Regions from separate parts of the Paraburkholderia sp. GAS41 genome, predicted to be linked through region 2. Evidence: riboswitches for the same ligand, from Rfam matches in the RefSeq annotation. Region 2 holds a riboswitch; the other holds the start of a gene.

Region 1 (10,821 bases), on a different contig from region 2:
GACGCTCGCCAATCTGGCGCTCGCCCGCCGCCTCACCTTCGCGCCGTTTCACAACCGCCGCTGGGACGGCGATTTCCTCACCGTCCGCGATCTGCTCGCGAGCGGCGAGTTGGGCCGCGTCACGCATTACGAATCGCATTTCGACCGCTTCCGTCCCGATGTGCGACCGCGCTGGCGTGAAGAAGCGTCGCGCGGCGGCGGCCTGCTGTTCGATCTCGGCCCGCATCTGATCGACCAGGCGCTCGCGCTGTTCGGCCCGCCGGCCACCGTGTCGGCCACCGTCAAAACGGCTCGCGACGGCGGCGGCGCGCCTGACTACGTGCATCTGCAACTCGGCTACGACGGCCTCGAAGTGGTGCTGCATGCCAGCGCCCTCACCGCTCTCGCGCCGCCGCGCTTTGCGATTGACGGCACACGCGGCAGTTACATCAAAGGCGAACTGGATACTCAGGAAGATCAGCTGAAAGCTGGTCTACGCCCGGGCGACGCCGGTTTCGCCGGCGGTAACGCGCCCGGTCTGCTGCGCGTGCTGGGCGCGAACAATCAGGAAGTCGAGCGCGCCTTGCCGACTCGCGACGGCGACTACGTCGGCTTCTACCAGGCGCTCGCCGCCACGATCCAGGACGGCGAGCGTTTCCCGGTCAGTCCGCAGGACGCCGTCGACGTCATGACGATCATCGAACTGGCCGCGCGCAGCGAAGCCGAAGGACAACGCCTGCCATTCGAGCGAATCCGCTGAGATTGCCGCGCAAGTCATCGCAAGTCACGGCTTACACGACGGTAACTGCTGCCAACAGTTCCGAAAGGAGCGCTCCGTTACAATCTGTTGCGCGATTCGGGTCATCGGGTAGTCACGGCTAGCCGTTGCTATCCGGTATCGATCTGACCATCGATCCGCCGCAACTTTATTGCACGGGACCGGAGCCACCGCCAAGGTGCTCCCTCCGGTCCACAAAGGAGAACAGGTATGCAACGTTTCATCCGTGCGCTGGCTGGCTGCGCGCTGGTTTCTTCCCTCGCGGCCTGCGTGGTGACGCAGCCGCAGGCACCGGCACCGCGTCCAGACGCACACGAAATCGCCGTACAACGTCTCAGGCAAGTCGACGGCCGTACCGACAATCTGAGCCGCCGTATCGACGCGCACGTCAACGCGGGCGTGTACCCGCCGCCGCAAGGTGGCGCACTGCATCACCGCCTCGACGAGATCCGTCAGGAAGCCCATGACATGGCGGTCCAGCATGGCGGCGGCCTGTCCAGCGACGAACAGCGCGTGCTGAATCAGGAACTCGACGGCGCGGCTCGCGCAATCGGCGAATAAGCCGTTCGGCAATCTGCCATTGCGGCATCGGCGCGGGGTTGCTCCCCGCGCCTTTTTTTGGCGTGCGCCGCGTGCATCGCACCACCGCGCGTCCCTCTGAAGCCTCCATTTGACAAGCCTCCGGGCCTCGCGTACATTCGCCGCACGCGTCGGGAGAGCGTGCTGGCCGCGGTTGTTTTCGCAGGCCGCACCGCCGAAGGGGCACACCCGCAAACTCTCAGGCAAAAGGACCGACCGCGTCGAAGAACCCGTCTGATACCGGCATGGTCCGGACTTCCATCAGGCACTGGTTTTTCGCACTCTGGAGAGCGGCAGTAGCCACCGGCGTCGACCATCATCGAGCCAGGCAAGCTGCCCACCGAAGGGGCGAGCGTTGCACCGGGTCGGCTTGCCAAGGCTTGCAGACCCGCACGGCAGCGCAATCTCTCAGGTATCGAGGACAGAGGGGTCATGCATGGCATCGTTCGCAGGCATTCCGGCCGCGAGGGATCAAGCCGCATGGCCTTTTTGTTTCGCGAGACTGCCTGAGGCCCCGATGACCGAACTCAAACACACCCCGCTTAACGCCACCCATCGCGCGCTGAATGCCCGCATGGTCGATTTCGGCGGCTGGGACATGCCCGTCAACTACGGCTCGCAGATCGACGAACATCGCGCCGTGCGCACCGACGCCGGCATGTTCGACGTATCCCACATGTGCGTGGTCGATTTCACCGGCGAGCGCGTACGCGCCTTCTTCGAGCACGCGCTGGCCAACAATGTCGGCAAGCTGCAAACGGCGGGCCGCGCGCTCTATTCCTGTCTGCTGAATCCGGACGGCGGCGTGATCGACGATCTGATCGCCTATTTCTTCAGCGAAGATCACTTCCGCCTGGTGGTCAACGCCGCCACCGCCGAGAAGGACATCGCCTGGTTCACCAGGCTCAATACCGAAGGCAGCTACGGCCTGACCATTACGCCGCGCCGCGATCTGTCGATCGTCGCCGTGCAGGGCCCGAACGCCCGCGACAAGGTCTGGCAGGTCGCGCCGTCCGCGCGCTCCTCGACCGAGTTGCTCAAGCCGTTCAACGCCGCCATCGTCGACAACACGCCGTTTGGTGAATTGATGATCGCCCGCACCGGCTACACCGGCGAAGACGGTTTCGAAATCGTCCTGCCGGCTACTTCGGTCTGCGAGTTCTGGGATGCTTTGGTGCGCCAGGGCGTGCGCCCCGCCGGTCTCGGCGCGCGCGACACGCTGCGTCTCGAAGCCGGCATGAATCTCTACGGCCAGGACATGGACGACAACGTCTCGCCGTTGGACGCCGGTCTCGCCTGGACCGTGGATCTGGTTTCGCCGCGCGATTTCGTCGGCAAGTCGAAGCTCGAAGCAGACGGTTGCCAGTGCGCTTTCGTCGGCCTGATCCTGCAAAAGGAAAACGGCAAGGCGGGCGGCGTGCTGCGCGCCCATCAGAAGGTGGTCACGCCGCACGGCGACGGTGAAATCACGAGCGGCACGTTCTCGCCCACCATGCAGGAATCCATTGCCTTCGCCCGCGTGCCGAAGGAAGTGAAGCCCGGCGATATCGTTCACGTGCAAATCCGTGACAAAGCCCTTCCCGCAAGCGTGGTAAAACTGCCATTCGTGCGCAACGGAAAAGTGCTTGCCGCTTAACGTCCGTTGCGCGCGCGCCCCCTCTTTTAGATTTTTACCGAACCCACCGCATAGGAGCATCCGATGAGCATCCCGGCCGATCTGAAATATACCGAATCGCACGAATGGGTCCGCACTGAAGCAGACGGTACGCTGACGGTCGGCATCACCGACCACGCGCAGGAAGCGCTCGGCGACATCGTCTTCTTCGAAGTCCAGGCACTGGGCAAGACCGTGAGCGCCGGCGACACCGTCGCGGTCATCGAATCCGTGAAAGCCGCTTCCGACATCTACGCGCCGGTCTCGGGCGAAATCATCGAAGCGAACACGGCCGTGGCCGACACACCCGACTCGGTCAACAGCGCGCCGTATGAAAGCTGGCTGTTCAAGGTCAAGCCGGCAGCCGGCGCCACGCAAGAACGCCTGATCGACGCCGACGCCTATACGAAGGCCATCGGCGCCTAAGCGTTTTTCAACACCCGTATCAACCGTCAGGTGCGGCGTCCGACGAACGCGGACGGCCGCACCGCCAGGAACACCTCATGAAGCTCGAACACCCGGATCGTCTGATGAACCGCACTCCTCTCTCGCTCGCCGCGCTCGAAGTGCATGACGCCTTTGCTGAACGGCACATCGGCCCGGATTCGGCCGACCAGCAAGCGATGCTCGAAGCCCTCGGCTTCGCATCGCGCGCCGCGCTGATCGACGCCGTGATTCCGCAGACGATCCGCCGCAGCGAAGCGCTGCCGCTCGGCCCCTTTGCCCAGCCCAGGAGCGAAGCCGAAGCGCTCGCCGCGCTGCGCGAACTGGCGGACAAGAACCAGGTGTTCCGCTCGTATATCGGGCAGGGCTATTACAACGCGCACACGCCGACGGTGATCCTGCGCAATGTGCTCGAAAACCCGGCCTGGTACACGGCTTACACGCCGTATCAGCCGGAAATCTCGCAAGGCCGTCTCGAAGCGCTGCTGAATTTCCAGCAGATGATCATCGACCTGACGGGTCTCGCCATTTCCAACGCCTCGCTGCTCGACGAGGCCACGGCCGCCGCCGAGGCGATGACGCTGCTGCAACGCGTGGGCAAGCCGAAATCGAACATTTTCTACGTCGCCGACGACGTCCTGCCGCAAACCATCGAAGTGGTGAAGACGCGCGCCACGCCAGTCGGCATCGAAGTGAAGGTCGGTCCGGCTGCGGACGCGGCCAGCGCCAACGCCTTCGGCGTGCTGCTGCAATACCCGGGCGTGAACGGCGATGTGCGCGACTACCGCGCGCTGGCTGACGCGATCCATGCTGCAGGCGGCCACGTGGTCGCCGCGGCCGATCTGCTCGCCCTCACCATGCTCACGCCGCCGGGCGAATGGGGCGCGGACGTGGCCGTCGGCAACACGCAGCGCTTTGGTGTGCCGGTTGGCTTCGGCGGTCCGCACGCAGCGTATCTGGCCGTGCGCGACGAATTCAAGCGGCAGATGCCGGGCCGTCTCGTCGGCGTCACCGTCGACGCGCAAGGCAAGCCCGCGCTGCGTCTCGCGCTCCAAACGCGCGAACAGCACATCCGCCGTGAAAAGGCGACTTCGAACGTCTGTACCGCGCAAGCGCTGCTGGCGATCATGGCCAGCATGTACGCCGTGTATCACGGCCCGCTTGGCCTGAAGACAATTGCACAACGCGTTAACCGCATCGCCGCGCTGCTCGCGGCCGGCGCGAAAAAGCTCGGCTACACGCTCGTCAACGAGACCTTCTTCGATACGCTCACGTTCGAAACCGGCGCCCGCACCCAGGCGTTGCATGACGCCGCCACCGCACGGCGCATCAACCTGCGCCGCGTGAGCGATACGCGCGTTGGCATCTCGATCGACGAAACCACTCGTCGCAGCGATCTGGCCGATCTGCTGGCCGTGTTCGCGCAAGCGGCGTTTGTCAGCGAAGTGCCGCAAATCGACGCGCTCGACGCCGACCTGCCCGCGCAAAGCACCGTGCCGGAAGCGCTCGAACGCACCAGCGCGTACCTCACGCATCATGTGTTCAACCGTCATCATTCGGAAACGGACATGCTGCGCTATCTGCGCAGCCTGTCCGACAAGGATCTGGCGCTCGACCGTTCGATGATCCCGCTCGGTTCCTGCACCATGAAGCTGAATGCGACGTCGGAAATGCTGCCGGTCACGTGGCCCGAGTTCGGTCAGATTCATCCGTTCGCACCCGCTGAGCAAACCGTCGGCTACCGCGAAATGATCGATCAGCTCGAACAGATGCTGGTGGCCGCCACCGGTTACGCGGCCGTGTCGCTGCAACCGAACGCCGGCTCGCAAGGCGAATACGCCGGTCTGCTGATCATCCACGCCTACCACGCCTCGCGCGGCGAAGGACATCGGAATGTCTGCCTGATCCCCGCGTCGGCACACGGCACGAACCCGGCGTCGGCGCAGATGGCCGGCATGCAAGTGGTCGTGGTGGCGTGCGATGCACAAGGCAACGTCGATATCGAAGACCTGAAGGCGAAGGCCGCACAGCACGCGGACAAGCTCGCGGCGATCATGATCACGTACCCGTCGACGCATGGCGTGTTCGAAGCGAACGTGCGCGAAATCTGCGAGATCGTGCATGCGCACGGCGGCCAGGTGTATGTGGACGGCGCAAACATGAATGCGATGGTCGGCCTCACGGCGCCGGGCCAGTTTGGCGGCGACGTCTCCCACCTGAACCTGCACAAGACGTTCTGCATTCCGCACGGCGGCGGCGGTCCGGGTGTCGGTCCGGTGGCGGTCGGCGCGCACCTCGCGAAGTTCCTGCCTAATCAGGCCTCATCGGGTTATGAGCGCGCGCCGCAAGGCATCGGCGCCGTGTCCGCCGCGCCTTACGGCTCCGCTTCGATCCTGCCGATCTCGTGGATGTACATCGCGATGATGGGCGCGAAGAACCTCACTGCGGCCACTGAAACCGCGATCCTCAACGCCAACTACGTCGCCAACAAGCTCGCACCGCACTATCCGGTGCTGTACTCGGGCCCGGGCGGACTGGTCGCGCACGAGTGCATTCTCGATCTGCGTCCGATCAAGGAAACCAGCGGCATCACCGTCGACGACGTCGCCAAGCGTCTGGCCGACTACGGCTTCCATGCGCCCACCATGAGCTTCCCGGTGCCGGGCACGCTGATGGTCGAGCCGACCGAATCGGAATCGAAGGAAGAACTCGACCGCTTCATTGAAGCGATGACGGCGATCCGCGAGGAAATCCGTGCCGTCGAGGAAGGCCGCTCGGACCGTGAAGACAATCCGCTCAAGCACGCGCCGCACACGGCCGCCGTCGTGATTGCGAATGACTGGAAGCACGCTTATGCACGTGAAACAGCGGCGTATCCGCTACCGTCCCTGATCGCGAAGAAGTACTGGCCGCCGGTCGGGCGCGCGGACAACGTGTATGGCGACCGCAATCTGTTCTGCTCCTGCGTGCCGATCGCGGATTACGCGTAACACGCTGCTGCAGCAACGGTCCTGAAGCGCGCACCGCCTGAGGGTGGTGCGCGGTCCTGTCGTTCGCGTCCGGGAACGGCTAACATCACACACCGAATCAGCCCAACGAAGGAGTTTCGCATGGTGCGAAAGGTGCTAATGATGGAAAGCCGGAGCGATACACGGCGCATGCCGTGCTGGCAGGCGGCGCGCACACCGCTCGCGACGCTGTTGCTGGTGTGCGGCGCCGTCATGCTGCCGGTGCGGCATGCCCGCGCAGCAATGAATTTTTGTGCGGCGCCTGCGCTGCAAACCAGCGAACGCACCAATGCCGATCCGGGCGTCAAGGCGCTTGTCAGCAATGTGGAAGCGCATCTGAACGACCCGGCCCATGCCGTGTCGAAGCTACATACCGAAGGCACGCTGCCGCACGAGGGCATTTACGATCAAAGCGTCGAAGCCGAACAGGATCTCGACCTGTTGCGCGACGCCGCGCTCGCCTGGCGCGCCACCAGCGACGACCGTTATCTGAAGCTGGTCGACCGCTTGTTGTACGCGTGGGTGACCACTTATCAGCCGAGTTTCAACCCGATCGACGAAACGCACTTCGAAGGCTTGATCCTCGCTTACGACATGACCGCGAGTGCGTTGCCCGTGAAGACCCGCAACGCGGCGATGGCGTTTTTAACGAAGCTCGGTAACGGTTATATCGCGCAGATCGACGCGCAGCCGCGTCCGCTAACGGGCAATCTTCGCAACAACTGGCAGAGCCACCGCATCAAGTTGATCGCAATGGCGGCTTTCACGCTCGACAACCGCAAGATGATCAACGCGGCGCAGCGTCTGTTCGTGGAACACCTTGGGGACAACATCGAGCCGGACGGCGCGACGATCGACTTCAAGGAGCGCGATGCGCTGCATTATGTGACCTACGACTTGCAGCCGCTCGTAACCGCGGCGCTCGCGGCACGGCGCCACAACCGCAACTGGTTGCCGGAGAAGGCAACCAATGGTGCGACGCTGGCAGCCGCACTCAACTGGTTGACGCCCTACGCATTGGGCACGAAGACGCATGACGAATTTGTGCATTCGGACGTCCCGTTCGATGCAAAGCGTCGCGAAGCCGGCTTGCCGGGCTATTCGGGTCAGTGGGATCCGAAGAATGCGGCGGAACTGTTTCACCTGGCTGCGCGGCTCGATGGCCGCTATACGCCGATCGCGCTGCATCTGGCGCCGACCCCGCCCGCGTGGCTGGCCGTGTGCCTGCCGCTGCCCGCGCGGTAAATCCGATTTTTTCTTAAGCAGGAGCAGTAATGGCAGTCAGCGTGTTCGACCTCTTCAAAATCGGCATTGGGCCGTCCAGTTCGCATACGGTCGGGCCGATGCGCGCGGCGCTGATGTTCGTTCAAGGGCTCGAGCGCGATGGATTGCTGCCGGCCACGGCTTCGGTGAAGGTCGATCTGTACGGTTCGCTCGGTGCAACCGGCAAGGGCCACGGCACCGACCGCGGCGTGATGCTTGGCCTGATGGGCGATGCGCCGGATACCGTCGACCCCGACACGATCGCGCAGCGTCTTGAAGCGGTACGCACTTCGCGCTCGCTGGCGCTGCTCGGCACCCATCCGGTGCCGTTCGTGCAGAAGGATCACATTTCGTTCTATCGTCAGGCGCTCACCGAGCATCCGAACGGACTCAAGCTGCGTGCCTTCGACGCGCAAGGTGAGACGCTGCGCGAGTCGACGTATCTGTCGGTTGGCGGCGGCTTTGTGGTCACCGCCGGTGCGCCGAATACCAAGGTGCTGAGCGCCGTCGATCAATTACCGCATCCGTTTCGCAGCGGCAATGAACTGCTGGCGCTGTGCAACGCCACCGGTAAGAGCATCGCGCAGTTGATGTGGGAAAACGAGCGCGTGTGGCATACCGAAGAACAGACACACGCTGGCTTGATGAAGATCTGGGACGTGATGCAGTCGTGTGTCGCGCGCGGTTGCGGCATCGGCAATCCGGATGCTGACGGCACGCTGCCGGGACCGTTCCAGGTGAAGCGGCGCGCGCCCCAGCTGTATCGCTCGCTGTCGGGGAATCCGGAGTTGGCGCTGCGCGATCCGCTGTCGATGGTCGACTGGATCAATCTGTACGCGATCGCCGTCAATGAAGAGAATGCGGCCGGCGGACGGGTGGTCACCGCGCCGACCAACGGCGCCGCTGGAATTATTCCGGCGGTGCTGCATTACTACACGCGGTTTATGCCGGGCTCGAACCCGCAAGGTGTGATCGATTTTCTGATGACGGCGGCGGCAATCGGCATTCTGTACAAGCTGAATGCATCGATCTCGGGCGCGGAAGTGGGCTGCCAGGGCGAGGTGGGAGTGGCATGCTCGATGGCGGCAGGCGCGTTGGCGGCCGTCATGGGTGGCACGCCGGAGCAGGTTGAGAATGCCGCGGAAATCGGCATGGAACACAACCTTGGACTGACCTGCGACCCGGTGGGCGGCATGGTGCAGATTCCGTGCATCGAACGCAATGCGATGGCGTCGGTGAAAGCGGTCAACGCGGCACGGATGGCCCTGCGCGGCGACGGCAGTCACTATGTTTCGCTGGACTCGGTCATCAAGACGATGCGTGAAACCGGCGCCGATATGAAGACCAAGTACAAGGAAACCTCGCGCGGCGGGTTGGCGGTGAATATCGTCGAGTGTTGATGGGCTCGCGTGTTGCGTGTGGCATCTGGCGTTGCCCGCGTCCTTGCGCCGTGCCTGAGATGATGCATCGCGTCATCGTCTGACGTCGTGACACCGGTCACCCAGTCGGCGTAAGCTGTCGAAGCTAATCAGCCCGACCGACCCGACTGGAGGCTTCATCGCAATGCCGCTGCCGAACGTTCCCGCTTCCGCCACCACCACTGGTGCGCGCCTTGTAGTCGATGCCTTGCTGACGCATGGTGTCGAACGTGTTTTCTGCGTTCCCGGTGAGAGTTTTCTTGCCGTGCTCGACTCGCTGCATGATGAGACCGAGCGTATCCAGACCATCGTGTGCCGGCACGAAGCTGCCGCGGCCAATATGGCTGAAGCCGTCGGCAAGCTGACCGGGCGCCCAGGCGTCGCGCTCGTCACGCGCGGACCCGGCGCGACGCACGCCTCGATTGGTGTGCACACCGCGTTCCAGGATTCGACGCCGATGATTCTGCTGATCGGCCAATGCGCACGCGAGCATCTGGACCGCGAAGCCTTCCAGGAAATCGACTATCGGCGCATGTTCGGCCAGATGGCCAAATGGGTCGCACAGATCGACGATCCGAAGCGGATTCCTGAATACCTCAGCCACGCGTTTCACACCGCGACTTCGGGACGGCCAGGCCCGGTGGTACTGTCGTTGCCGGAAGACGTGTTGAGCGAATTGTGCCCCGTAGTGCCGGGTGCGCCGGTGTATCACCGCGTGGCTGCGTCGCCCTCGATGGCGCAGATCGAGCAACTGCGGCAATTGCTCGAAGGCGCCCAGCGACCGATGATCATCGCCGGCGGCAGCGGTTGGACACCCGATGCGCGTGCCGATCTAAAGCGCTTTGTCGAAAACTGGCAGTTGCCGATTGGCCTCGCGTTCCGCTTCCAGGACACGCTCGATAACGACCACCAGAATTACGCGGGCGATGTGGGCCTCGGCATCAACCCGGCGTTGGCGAAACGCATCCGCGATGCGGACCTGCTGCTGGTATTCGGCCCGCGCCTCGGTGAAGCGACGACCAACGGCTACACGTTGCTGGACATTCCCAAAACGAAGCAGACCTTGGTTCACGTGCATCAGGGCGCGGAGGAATTGGGCCGCGTGTATTCGGCGGATTTGCCGATCGTCTCGGGGATGCCCGAACTTGCCTCCCTTCTTGCATCATTGCAGCCTCCTTCGGCCGCGTTAGCGTGGACGGGAAGCGCGGACGAGGCACACCGCGCCTATCTCGACTGGCGCACACCGCGTCCAATCCCGGGCGACGTGCAGATGGGTGAAGTGATTCAGCAACTGCGCGCGCACTTGCCCCACGACGCCATCTTGACCAATGGCGCGGGCAACTACGCGACCTGGCTGCATCGTCATTTCTCGTACCGGCATTTCCGCTCGCAGTTGGCACCGACGAGCGGCGCGATGGGCTACGGCGTGCCGGCGGCGATTGCAGCGAAGTCGCTCTATCCGCAGCGCGCGGTGGTGGCGCTGGCTGGGGATGGCTGCTTCATGATGTCCGCCCAGGAGCTGGCGACGGCGATGCAATACGACTTGCACGTCCTGTTCATTGTGGTGAACAACAGTCACTTCGGCACGATCCGCATGCATCAGGAGCGGCATTATCCGAACCGCGTGCACGGAACCGGTCTCACGAATCCTGATTTCGCGGCATTCGCGCGATCGTTTGGCGCGCATGGCGAGACGGT
Region 2 (10,821 bases):
GCGCCACAGCATCGGCCAGGTCCGGTGAGTAGTGGCTCGACACCGTCACGTCGATCTTCGGCAATTCCTCGCGCAACACCTGCATCGCACGCGGCAGCCAGGTCATTTCCTGCCCCGTCAGAAACCCGAGCGCGAAGACCGGCTTGGAGGGTTGCGACGCACGCCGCGCCGCCTCGGTGGCGGCGTCGACCTGGGACAGCGCGAGTCGCGCGTGGTCGAGAAATGCCTTGCCCGCCGCCGTCAGTTCAACCCCGCGTGCGCTGCGACTGAACAGTTCGGCGCCGACCTCCTCTTCCAGGTCGCGAATCTGGCGGCTCAGCGACGGCTGGGAGGTAAACAGCCGGCGTTCGGCCGCCACCGTGAGACTGCCGGTCTCGGCGACCACGATGAAGTACCGCAAATGGCGAAGTTCCATAGACCCTCTTTGACGACCCATGCCTCACAGGCATGCCAGCCAGCCTACAAAGTCTTTTAATTTTGTGCAAGCCCCCACTAGATTACCCATCAGGCGGCGACGCAACGGCAATCCGATCAAGACAATCAACCCGCTCCGATTCCGCTCCATGCCTGACATCTATATCGCTGAGGAACTGAAATGAACATGTCGGTCGTTTTGCCCAGCGGCGAATACGCAACTGCCAGCCAGCCGGGCATGAGCCTTCTCAACGGCAAAACCGCGCTGGTAACGGGCGCCTCACGCGGAATTGGCCGCGCCGCTGCGCTGGCTCTCGCTCAGGCGGGTGCCCAGGTGCTGGTTCACTACTGCCGCGAAGACCAGGCCGCCAGCGAAGTGGTTGCGCTGATTCGCGCCGACGGCGGGCATGCCGACAAGATTGGCGCGGACCTGCGCACGCCGGAAGGTCCGCACCGGCTGGCCAGGCGGGTGCGCGTCGTGATCGGCGCGCGTCTGGACGTGCTGGTGGCGAGCGCCGGGATCGCGAAGGACGCGAGCCTCGAAGACACCACCGTCGACGATTTCGACGAACTGTTCGCCCTGAACGTGCGTGCGCCCTACTTTCTGGTTCAGCAACTCATGCCGGCGATGTGTACAGGCAGCAGCGTCGTGCTGGTTTCATCGCTGGCCGCGCATGCCTCGGTGGGTTCGCTTTCGGCCTACGCAGCAAGCAAGGGCGCGGTCGATACGCTCGTCAGGCATTTCGCACTTACGCTCGGTAGCCGCGGTGTGCGCGTGAATGCGATTGCACCGGGCGTGGCGGCAAACAGCGTGTCGGCGCTCGCGACCACGAAGAATAGCCGCGAGGCCACGCTCGAGAGGCAGACATTGAAACGTAGTGCGCAGTTCGAGGACATTGGCAGCAGCGTGGTTTTTCTGGCTTCGGATGCCGCGCGCTGGATCACGGGCGAAACCTTATGCGTCGACGGAGGCCCGAAAAAATTTAACCACTATTCCATCCAGTAACGCCGTATCGCAGGTCCAACCTCATTTCAATTTAATTCGTCATCCATATTAATCGAGATCATGAAAAACTTATTCACTCCCAAGCAGGTCGGTGCCTATTCCCTCTCCCATCGTGTCGTTCTGGCGCCGATGACCCGTTTGCGCACCATTCAGCCGAACGACATCCCCAGCCCGATGATGGCGGATTTCTACGGCCAGCGCGCCTCGGAAGGCGGCCTCGAAATCATCGAAGGTGTCAGCATCTCGATCACGGCCCGTTCGTATCTGGGCGCCGCGAGCTTCTATCACGACGGCCAGACGGAAGGCTGGAAGGCCATCGCCAACGCGGTTCATGCCAAGGGCGGCCGCGTCTTCATGCAACTCATTCACGGCGGCCGGCAAAGCCACGTGGAAATGACGGGCGGCGTTGCGCCGCTGGCGCCCTCGGTCGTCCCGTTCGATGGCGTAGCACTCACCAAGGACGGTTTCGTTCCGGCGTCACCGCATCGTGCATTGGCGATCGAAGAAATCCCCGGCATCATCGAAGATTTCCGGCTGGCCGCTCAACGGGCACTCGACGCAGGCTTCGACGGTGTCGAACTGCATGGCGCAAACGGCTACCTCGTGGACCAGTTTATTCAGGACGGTACCAACAAGCGCACGGACGCCTACGGCGGCCCGCTTGAAAACCGTGTGCGATTCCTGCGGGAAGCGGTCGAAGCGCTGATCTCGGTGTTCGGTGCAGAACGGGTTGGCGTGCGGATCTCGCCGTCCGGCGAGTGGGGCGGCATCTCCGACAGCAATCCGGAAGCCACCTTCAGTTACGTGGCAAAAGTGCTCGACGGATACGGCCTCGCGTATCTGCATGTGATCGAACCGCGAATCAAGGGCGACGAAACACTGCACGAAGGACACGCTGCGGTCGCGGTGAAGTATCTGCGGCCACATTTCACGGGTCCGATTATCGCCGCAGGTGGTTTCGACGGCGCGAGCGCTGAAGCGATCGTTGCATCGGGCGATGCCGACCTCGTAGCGTTTGGGCGCCACTTCTCGTCGAATCCGGACCTGCCGTACCGCCTGAAGCACGCTTTGCCGCTCACGCCTTACGTCCGTGCGGCCTTCTGGGGCGGCGACGAAACGCATTACACGGACTTCCCCGCTTACGAAGCCCTTGCGACAGCGTAACCCTGCACTAGACTCAATACGCTCAACGCGGTGCCCCTTCATCATCCATCTAGATGTCCCGATCACGAGGTTCACATGTCACGCACGATTCAGTTTGCAAAAGCCGGCGGTCCCGAAGTACTCGAATTCGTCGAACAGCAAGTTCGCGCGCCCGGTCCCAATGAAGTTCGCATTAACGTGAAGGCAATCGGTATCAACCGCGCCGAAGCCATGTGGCGCACCGACATCTATATCGAACCGGTCAAATTCCCCGCCGGTCTCGGCTACGAAGCGGCAGGCGTCGTCGATGCCGTCGGCTCAGGTGTCAACGGTATTGCAGTGGGCGACGACGTCAGCATCATCCCGTCGTTTTCGATGAACCAATACGCTACGTACGGCGAGGTCATCATTGCGCCGGACTACGCGGTCGTGAAGCATCCAAAGACGCTCTCGTATGCGGAGGCTGCCTCGGTATGGATGATGTTCGTGACGGCCTACGGCGCGCTCATCGAAGACGCCAAGGTCACCCAGGGCGATTTCGTCATCATTCCGGCTGCCTCCAGCAGCGTGGGCCTCGCGGCGATCCAGCTCGCCAACTATGCGGGCGCGACGACGATTGCGCTCACGCGCACCTCGGAAAAGCGCGCCCAGTTGCTCGAAGCCGGCGCGGCGCACGTGATCGCCACGGAAGAATCCGACCTGGTGCAGGAAGTGATGCGTATCACCGGCGGCAACGGGGCGCGCGTCGCGTTCGACCCGGTTGGCGGTCCCACCTTCGCCAAACTGGTGGGCGCCCTGTCGTTCGGTGGCATCGCGTTCATCTACGGCGCGCTCAGCACCGAGGTCACGCCGCTGCCCATTCTTGACATGATTGCCAAGGTCATCACGGTCAAGGCGCACAACATCTGGCTGACGAGCGGCGACGAAACCCGCCGCAAGGCTGCGGTCGAATTTGTCCTTAAAGGCCTGGAAAGCGGCGCACTCAAACCGGTTATCGATCGTACCTTCAGGTTCGACGACTTCGTGGAAGTGCACCGTTATCTGGAGAAAAACGGCCAGTTCGGCAAGATCGTCGTCACCGTGTGACCGGCACAGGCGCAACCGCGCCCCATGTCCCGCAGGGTTCGATTGTTGGCAGAACCCAAACGGAGTTTTCAGCGAACGCGTATTTATCCGCTGTAAGGCAGTCGATATCATGCCCTCGAGGGTGTCGTAAAGGGCACCCACACTCCATGCCCCGTTGTGTCGCTTGCCGCCACGACGGGCGTTGGCGTCTCTTCGCTGCGCGGCAGCGGGCGCCGAAGCGAATGGCAGCACATCGTTACAGGCCGCCCTGTCCGCAAGGACGGCGCCAAATAAAGGATTCGACGTGAACGGAACAGGAACCGGGTCAGACTTCGCGGTGACGCACAAGCGAACCGCGACGCGCAATCGACAACTGAAGGTCGATGCCACCGAGCGCCACGACGCCACCGAACCAGCCTTCCCGTCGAGCGGCGCCGCGTTGCCCCGGTCCGCCATGACGCCCGCGCGGCTTGCCGATCCATGGGCGGTCGTGATTGCCGGGCTCAAGGACGGCGCGGGGCCCCTGTCGAGCGCGGTCAATGCGGGCGCAGCGCGGGTCGACAAGACCGCGCAGGATGTCACCGAAGAGCCACGCCAGCCCGCCTCCCGCTCCGGGCGCGAGTGTAGCAACCGCGCCCGGCGCGGCGCAGCGGCCGATCGTGCCCGCGCGCCCGCGGCCCTCGCGGAGAGCGCCGTCGTGACCTTCGTCGAACGTTTCAGCCCCAAATCCGTGTCGATTACATGGCGGGACTCCACCGCCGCCAACTATTGCGAGCAGCTCTGGATTCGCCGGATCGCCCGCTCGCAAGGGGTGTGCGCGCTGACTGGGAACAGTATCGTGCGCGGCGACGCCGTTTATGGACCGGCCGGCCGCACTGCGGCCCGTCCGGCCAATGCCGCGCAAATGGTGCTGGCCGAAGCGATCGAATACCTCGAAGGCCCGGCATGATATAGCGGATCGGCCCACCGGCTGATCCGCCGCCACTCTTTTGGTCCATTGCGGTCCTCTTTCTGCCCGAGCTCAGCTCCGACCTACGCGCATATCCAGTCGCGACAACAAGACCTCTGCCTGCGATCCCAGCAGATCGCGAGGGCTTTGTTGCGCTCGTCTTCTTCGATGTGGACGATCCCGCAAGCCCATCGAGCCATGCGTATCAGCGCATGCTTTCATTTTCCCGACACCCGGCTCTACCTCACGCATTGGACGATGCAGTCCTAACGATCGGGCACGTCATCGTCAAAGCATGCTCCTGAAGCATGGCCACCCACCTACAAAGTCTTTTTCCTTTTGCCCTTGCGCCATTAAATTGGCTTTCATGTCAGCGACGCAAACCGACAACACGCCACGCGTCGCAGCTTTGATTCGCAAGCGCCCGGCGTGCACGCGCACCCCGCAGGCATAGCAGCCTTCAACCTTAAAGGAATTGATCATGACTGATCTGCACGGCAAGACCGCCCTCGTGACCGGCGCTTCCCGCGGCATTGGGCGCGCCAGCGCGCTCGCCCTCGCCAAACAGGGCGCCGAGGTGCTGGTTCACTACAGCAGTGGAGAGAAGGAAGCCGATGCGGTGGTCGCGGAAATCCGCGCGGCGGGCGGCAAGGCCCAAAAAGTCGGCGCAGACCTGCGTGCAGCCGATGGTCCGCAAAAGCTCGCAAAACAAGTACGCGAATTTGTCGGCGAACGTCTGGATGTGCTGGTCGCCAACGCCGGCATCTCCAAGGCAGCGCGCATTGAAGACACCACGGTCGAGGACTTCGACGACCTGTTCGCCGTGAATGTGCGAGCGCCCTACTTTCTCGTGCAGCAGTTGCTGCCGGTGCTGGGAGAAGGCAGTAGCGTCGTGCTGCTTTCCTCGCTCGCGGCTCATTCGGCAGTGGGTGCCTTGTCGGCCTACGCGGCAACCAAAGGCGCCGTCGATACGCTGGTCCGGCATTTCGCTGTAGCGCTCGGCGAGCGCGGCATTCGCGTCAATGCCGTCGCGCCCGGCGTGGTCGCGACCGACATGTCGAACTTCACAAAAACCGATGCGGGCCGCGACATCACGCTTGGCATGCAGGCGCTCAGCGCATCGCGCAACCCGACGACATCGCCGGTGCGGTCGCCTTCCTCGCCTCCGATCACGCACGCTGGGTGACGGGCGACACCTTGCACGTCGACGGCGGCTCGAAACTCTGATCGAACCAGTGAAAACCTGAAGCGCGGGTCGAGGCTCGGCCGCCGGCCGCGGCATTGCTCCTGCGCAAAATCTTCAAAGGCCCCATCATGGTGACAGGCGCGGACGAACGCGCATGTCTCGACTTCATGCCGTTTGCCGCCTGAGCGGCCGCGGCCCGCCATACCGGCTTCGCCTCGCACTTGCGTGTGCATACGGCGATCAACTCAAGGAGTGTTTCGATGTCAAGCAACCCCAATCCCGCCGCCAAAACTGTCAAGGTGCCCGGTCCGGACCATCCGATCACCATCGAGCCGAATCCGGCGCATATCGTGGTCAAGCTGGCCGGCAAGGTGATCGCCGATACCCGCGAAGCGGTGACGCTGCGCGAGGCCGCCTACCCAGCCGTCCTGTACATCCCGCGTAAGGACGTGGACATGAGCCTGCTGGAGCGCACCACGCATGCTACCTACTGCCCCTACAAGGGCGATTGCTCGTATTACTCGATTCCGGCTGGCGGCGAGCGCTCGGTGAACGCGGTCTGGACGTATGAAAACCCGTATGCGGCAGTCGAACCCATCAAGGCTTACCTCGCCTTCTACCCTGACCGGGTCGACGCGATCGAAGTGCAAGCCTGAGCGCCGCAGCGCAATGAAGTGCAGCGCGAGCGGCCACATCGGCTGACCGCTCGCGCAAAACCGGGCCAGTAACAACATCCATTGCCCAGTCTGTCGTACTGAACATAGGCGCGCAAGCCCGGAGGCAGATCAAGCGGAGAATACCTCCACCATCTGCGCGTTGAAGCCGTTCACCACATCATGCTCGCCCGGCCCCGGATTGCCCCGGAACAGCTTCGCGCCTTCGACCAGTACCTCATCCGATCCGCTTGCGAGGACGTCGATGGTTTCCTCGATATACGCGTCCAGCGGCATCGCCTGTTCGGCCTCGCGGCTGTTCATCAGGTCGGTGCGCACCCACGGCGGTGCGATTTCGAGCACACGCACCGTGGTATCGCGCAGCATGAAGCGTTGTGACATGACGTACGAATGCAGCGCGGCCTTGGTCGACGAATACACCGACGTCAAGGCCATGCGCTGTGTCCGGCTGCATGACGCCCGCGTTGTTGATCAGCACGTTGAGGGCCGGATGGTCCTTGATCAACTGGGCCGCGACCCGTTCGATACTTCCGGCGTCGGTAATATCCAGCTCGATTGCCGCCATGCCGGGGTTCGCCGCCACCACCTCGTCGACATGGCTGCGCCGGCGTCCGCCGATGATGACCTTGTTGCCCCGCTGATGCAGCGCTTCGGCCAGTCCACGGCCAATGCCCGAGCCGCCGCCAGTGATAAAGATCGTGTTTCCGCTGAGTTTCATGATGGAGTCCTTAAAAAAATTGCAAGGGTTGTGCAGGTGGATTCGTGCAGCGCTTAAGCGGGAAACCGGTCACCGAACATCGGCAGTCCACTGACGGATTCCGCCTGGGTGGCTTCGTCCTGCAATACGTCCCAGTGTTCGGCGAGCTTGCCGTCTTCAAAGCGGACCACGTCTGCTGCGATCCACGCGGCCGGCCTGCCGCTACCCGAGAAACGCCCGTGTGCGATCACATAATCGCCTTCGGCCACGATCAGCTGATTCTCGTAACGCAACGTGTCAGGTAGCGTGCGGATCAGGGCAAACAGCCCTTCACGTCCCGGCGCGATATGCGCGCTATGTTGAATGTAGCGGTCCGACCAGAAGCGTTCGGCAGCGGCATAGTCGCGCTTGTTGAAAAGCGTATCGAACGCTTCGAGAACAAGGGCCCTGTTCTGTTTAGGGGTGGTTTTGCTCATGTCGGTCTCGATCAAAGTGAGTGAATCGAATCGCGGCCCGGCGGAAGTCTGAGATTGGCGAGGCTCATGGACGGAGCGTGTCGTTGTCGTTTCACTTCCCTTCTGGCGGCGTGGTGAAGAGAAAGATAACGGCGGAATGCCGACGGCGGTAGCCATCGGTTTTCGCTATCTTTTATGTATGGGATGCATAGATGGCGCAACTGACGGCGGCGCCTGGTCGCCTACCCGCGTCGAGCATCTGGCAGTGCGAAAAGAATCGTCAGACGCGAAATGAGCCAGCGCGTTCTTCGCGCCTGAAATCAGCCGTGAGGTATTCGACGACCGCGCGTCCCGCAGCGCGGGTGGCCCGGCCCATGGGAAAGAATGCGTGCACCGGAATGTCGGCGGTTTGCCATTCGACCAGCAGCCTGACGAGCGAGCCATCGGCAAGCTCGCGGCGGCAGGCCCATTCGCTGGTGGAAGTGATACCGATCCCTGCGATCGCCGCAGCCACCGCGCCCTCGTTCTCGTTGGTTGAAAAATGCGCTTCGAGCTCGACCGTCACGTCCTCGTCCCCGCGTGAAAATTTCCAGCCCGCCGGGACCACCGACGCCGGTCCGCCAACGATGCGGTGCTGTTTCAGCTCATCGGGCGTGGCCGGCGCACCGTGACGTTCGATGTACTCAGGCGCCGCGATGATGACCCGCTGAATGTGCGTCATCAGCCTTGCGGTGGCGCTCGAATCGACGAGATTTCCGAGCCGGATGGCGACATCCACCGCGTCTCTAACCAGATCCTGCGGACGATCGCCCAGCAGCATCTGCAGCCGCAATTCCGGATGACGCGCAAGAAACGGCGCGACACGCGGGATCACTTCGCGGATCGCCACGCTGCTCGGCATGCTCATGCGCAACATGCCACGCAGTTCGCTGCCTTCGCGCACGCTCTGACCGGCGTCCTCGAGCGCCGTGAGGATTGGGTCGAGACGCGACAAAAACTCGGCGCCTGCATCGGTCAATACGACTGCTCGCGTGGTACGCGTCAGCAAACGCGCCCCCAGGTCGCTTTCGAGGTCGGCGATGATGCGCGATACCTGCGATTGCGACAGCCCGAATTCGCGCGCTGCAGCCGAGAAGCTACCGAGCCGCGCGACGCGGGTGTACAGCTTGAGGGAGAGGATATCCTTCACGGTGCCCGATAACTGGTTTGAGGCGGGATGCCGAAGCAAGGCTATACGATTGATGCGTGATGCGCAAATATATGCCGGGCGAACCGCCATCGCGCAGCAGCCGGATTGCATCGAGGCGGCACGCCCGCTTTGAACGCATCAGCGAAACCGCAGAGCTGCCAACCCGCAAAAAATCACTTGCCGGAATGATTGGCAACCGCTACCGTTACGCCGTTCTACACGCTGTCGCGGGAGAGACTGTCACGCAGCAATGCGTTGACGGCGCCGACGGAGCAACCGCCCCGGAAACTCTCAGGCACAAGGACCGCCCAGCGGGAACATCTGGAGAGCGGCGCTTTACGCGCCCACCGAAGGGGATTTTCGCCCGCCCGGCAACGGGATGCGCGCGAAAAGAAACTCTCAGGTACATGGACAGATGGGGCATGGAAGCCGGAAACGGCCGTGCTCACTTACTCTGGACCATGACATGTCAAGCATCGCCATCATTGGCGCCGGCATTACCGGCGTCACGACCGCTTACGCCCTCGCGCAACGCGGCTTCAACGTTACCGTGTTCGAACGCCACCGCTATGCCGCGATGGAAACCTCCTTCGCCAACGGCGGCCAGTTGTCGGTTAGCAATGCCGAGGTGTGGAACCGCACGGCAACCGTCGTCAAAGGCCTGCGCTGGATGCTGACCCGCGACGCACCGCTGCTGCTCAATCCGCTGCCGAGCTGGCACAAGTATTCGTGGATGGGCGAATTTTTGCGGCAGATTCCGCATTACCGTGCGAACACCATCGAAACCGTGCGACTGGCGATTGCCGCGCGCGAGCATCTGTTTTCGATTGCGGCGCGCGAGCAGATCGATTTCGACCTCGAACGGCGCGGCATTCTGCACGTCTACAAGACCGGCAAGGAATTCGACGCGGCGGCTAAAGTCAACGCGCTGCTCAACGAAGGCGGACTCGAACGCAACCCGGTGAGCGTGGCGGATATTCGCCAGATCGAACCGGCACTCGACGGTGCCTTCCATGGTGGCTTCTTCACCCCGTCCGATTCGACCGGCGACATCCACAAGTTCACACGTGGCCTCGCGCAGGCATGCGAGCGTCTTGGCGTCGAATTCCGTTACGACACGGAGATCACGTCGATCACGCCCGGCCGCGCAGGCAGCTTCAGCATCGACGCGAGGCAAGCGGGCGAGCCGTTTCAGCAGACGTTTGCGCAGGTCGTGGTCTGTGCCGGCGTGCAGAGCCGCGAATTCGCGTCGATGCTCGGCGACCGCGTCAATATCTACCCTGTCAAAGGCTATTCCATCACGGTTTGTCTCGACGACGCCGCGAGCCAACACGGCGCACCGTGGGTCAGTCTGCTCGACGACAGCGCGAAGATCGTCACGAGCCGCCTCGGCAGCGACCGCTTCCGCGTGGCCGGCACCGCTGAAATCAACGGCTTCAATCGCGACATTCGCGCTGAGCGTATTGCGCCGCTGACTGAATGGACTCGCCGACATTTTCCGCAGGTCAATACGTCGCGCGTGATCCCATGGGCCGGCTTACGGCCGATGCTGCCGAGCATGTTGCCGAAAGTGGGTAAAGGCCGCCTGCCCGGTGTGTTCTATAACACCGGACATGGGCATCTTGGCTGGACGCTTTCGGCGGCGACCGCCGCAGGCGTAGCCGATGTGATCGCGGCGACGCGCGTATCGCGAACCTGATCGTCAGCTCCGCGAAGCATTCTTCGCGGGCTGACGCGGGCCGCAAGGCCGCTAAATCCACCCAACCCACCCAACCCGCTAACGCGCTTCAGCGACCTTGCGTTGCCGCCATAGGCAAAGCAGGTCGCAGGCTATGTGTGCGGCGGCAATCGCGGTGATTTCGCTCTGATCGTACGCGGGCGCCACTTCCACGACATCCGCGCCGATCAGGTTCACGCCACTGAGACCACGCACGATAGCCAACCCCTGCGCCGACGACAACCCGCCGGCAACCGGCGTACCCGTGCCCGGTGCAAAGGCCGGATCGAGACAATCGATATCGAAGGTCAGATACGCGGGACGTT

The links. A riboswitch is a leader RNA that binds a small molecule or an ion and turns the genes downstream of it on or off. The one in region 2 is predicted to bind glycine.
Region 1: another riboswitch for glycine. It lies ahead of gcvT (glycine cleavage system aminomethyltransferase GcvT); the one in region 2 lies ahead of P3T43_RS17720 (D-amino acid dehydrogenase).

Annotation. Positions count from the first base shown of each region.
Region 1 covers NZ_JBNDMK010000005.1:171,509-182,329, forward strand. The annotation lists gene P3T43_RS10225 (oxidoreductase) at 1-739, shown strand, start outside; gene P3T43_RS10230 (hypothetical protein) at 968-1,318, shown strand; glycine riboswitch at 1,459-1,561, shown strand; glycine riboswitch at 1,610-1,771, shown strand; gene gcvT (glycine cleavage system aminomethyltransferase GcvT) at 1,854-2,972, shown strand; gene gcvH (glycine cleavage system protein GcvH) at 3,036-3,416, shown strand; gene gcvP (aminomethyl-transferring glycine dehydrogenase) at 3,494-6,424, shown strand; gene P3T43_RS10250 (alginate lyase family protein) at 6,545-7,687, shown strand; gene P3T43_RS10255 (L-serine ammonia-lyase) at 7,717-9,105, shown strand; gene P3T43_RS10260 (thiamine pyrophosphate-binding protein) at 9,269-10,821, shown strand, end outside.
Region 2 covers NZ_JBNDMK010000012.1:18,786-29,606, reverse strand. The annotation lists gene P3T43_RS17770 (LysR substrate-binding domain-containing protein) at 1-415, opposite strand, end outside; gene P3T43_RS17765 (SDR family NAD(P)-dependent oxidoreductase) at 653-1,420, shown strand; gene P3T43_RS17760 (alkene reductase) at 1,481-2,584, shown strand; gene P3T43_RS17755 (zinc-dependent alcohol dehydrogenase family protein) at 2,660-3,649, shown strand; gene P3T43_RS17750 (DUF3331 domain-containing protein) at 3,933-4,577, shown strand; partial or broken gene P3T43_RS17745 (SDR family NAD(P)-dependent oxidoreductase) at 5,059-5,804, shown strand; gene P3T43_RS17740 (DUF427 domain-containing protein) at 6,024-6,419, shown strand; partial or broken gene P3T43_RS17735 (SDR family NAD(P)-dependent oxidoreductase) at 6,549-7,155, opposite strand; gene P3T43_RS17730 (nuclear transport factor 2 family protein) at 7,209-7,766, opposite strand; gene P3T43_RS17725 (LysR family transcriptional regulator) at 7,870-8,778, opposite strand; glycine riboswitch at 9,090-9,203, shown strand; gene P3T43_RS17720 (D-amino acid dehydrogenase) at 9,245-10,477, shown strand; gene speB (agmatinase) at 10,556-10,821, opposite strand, start outside.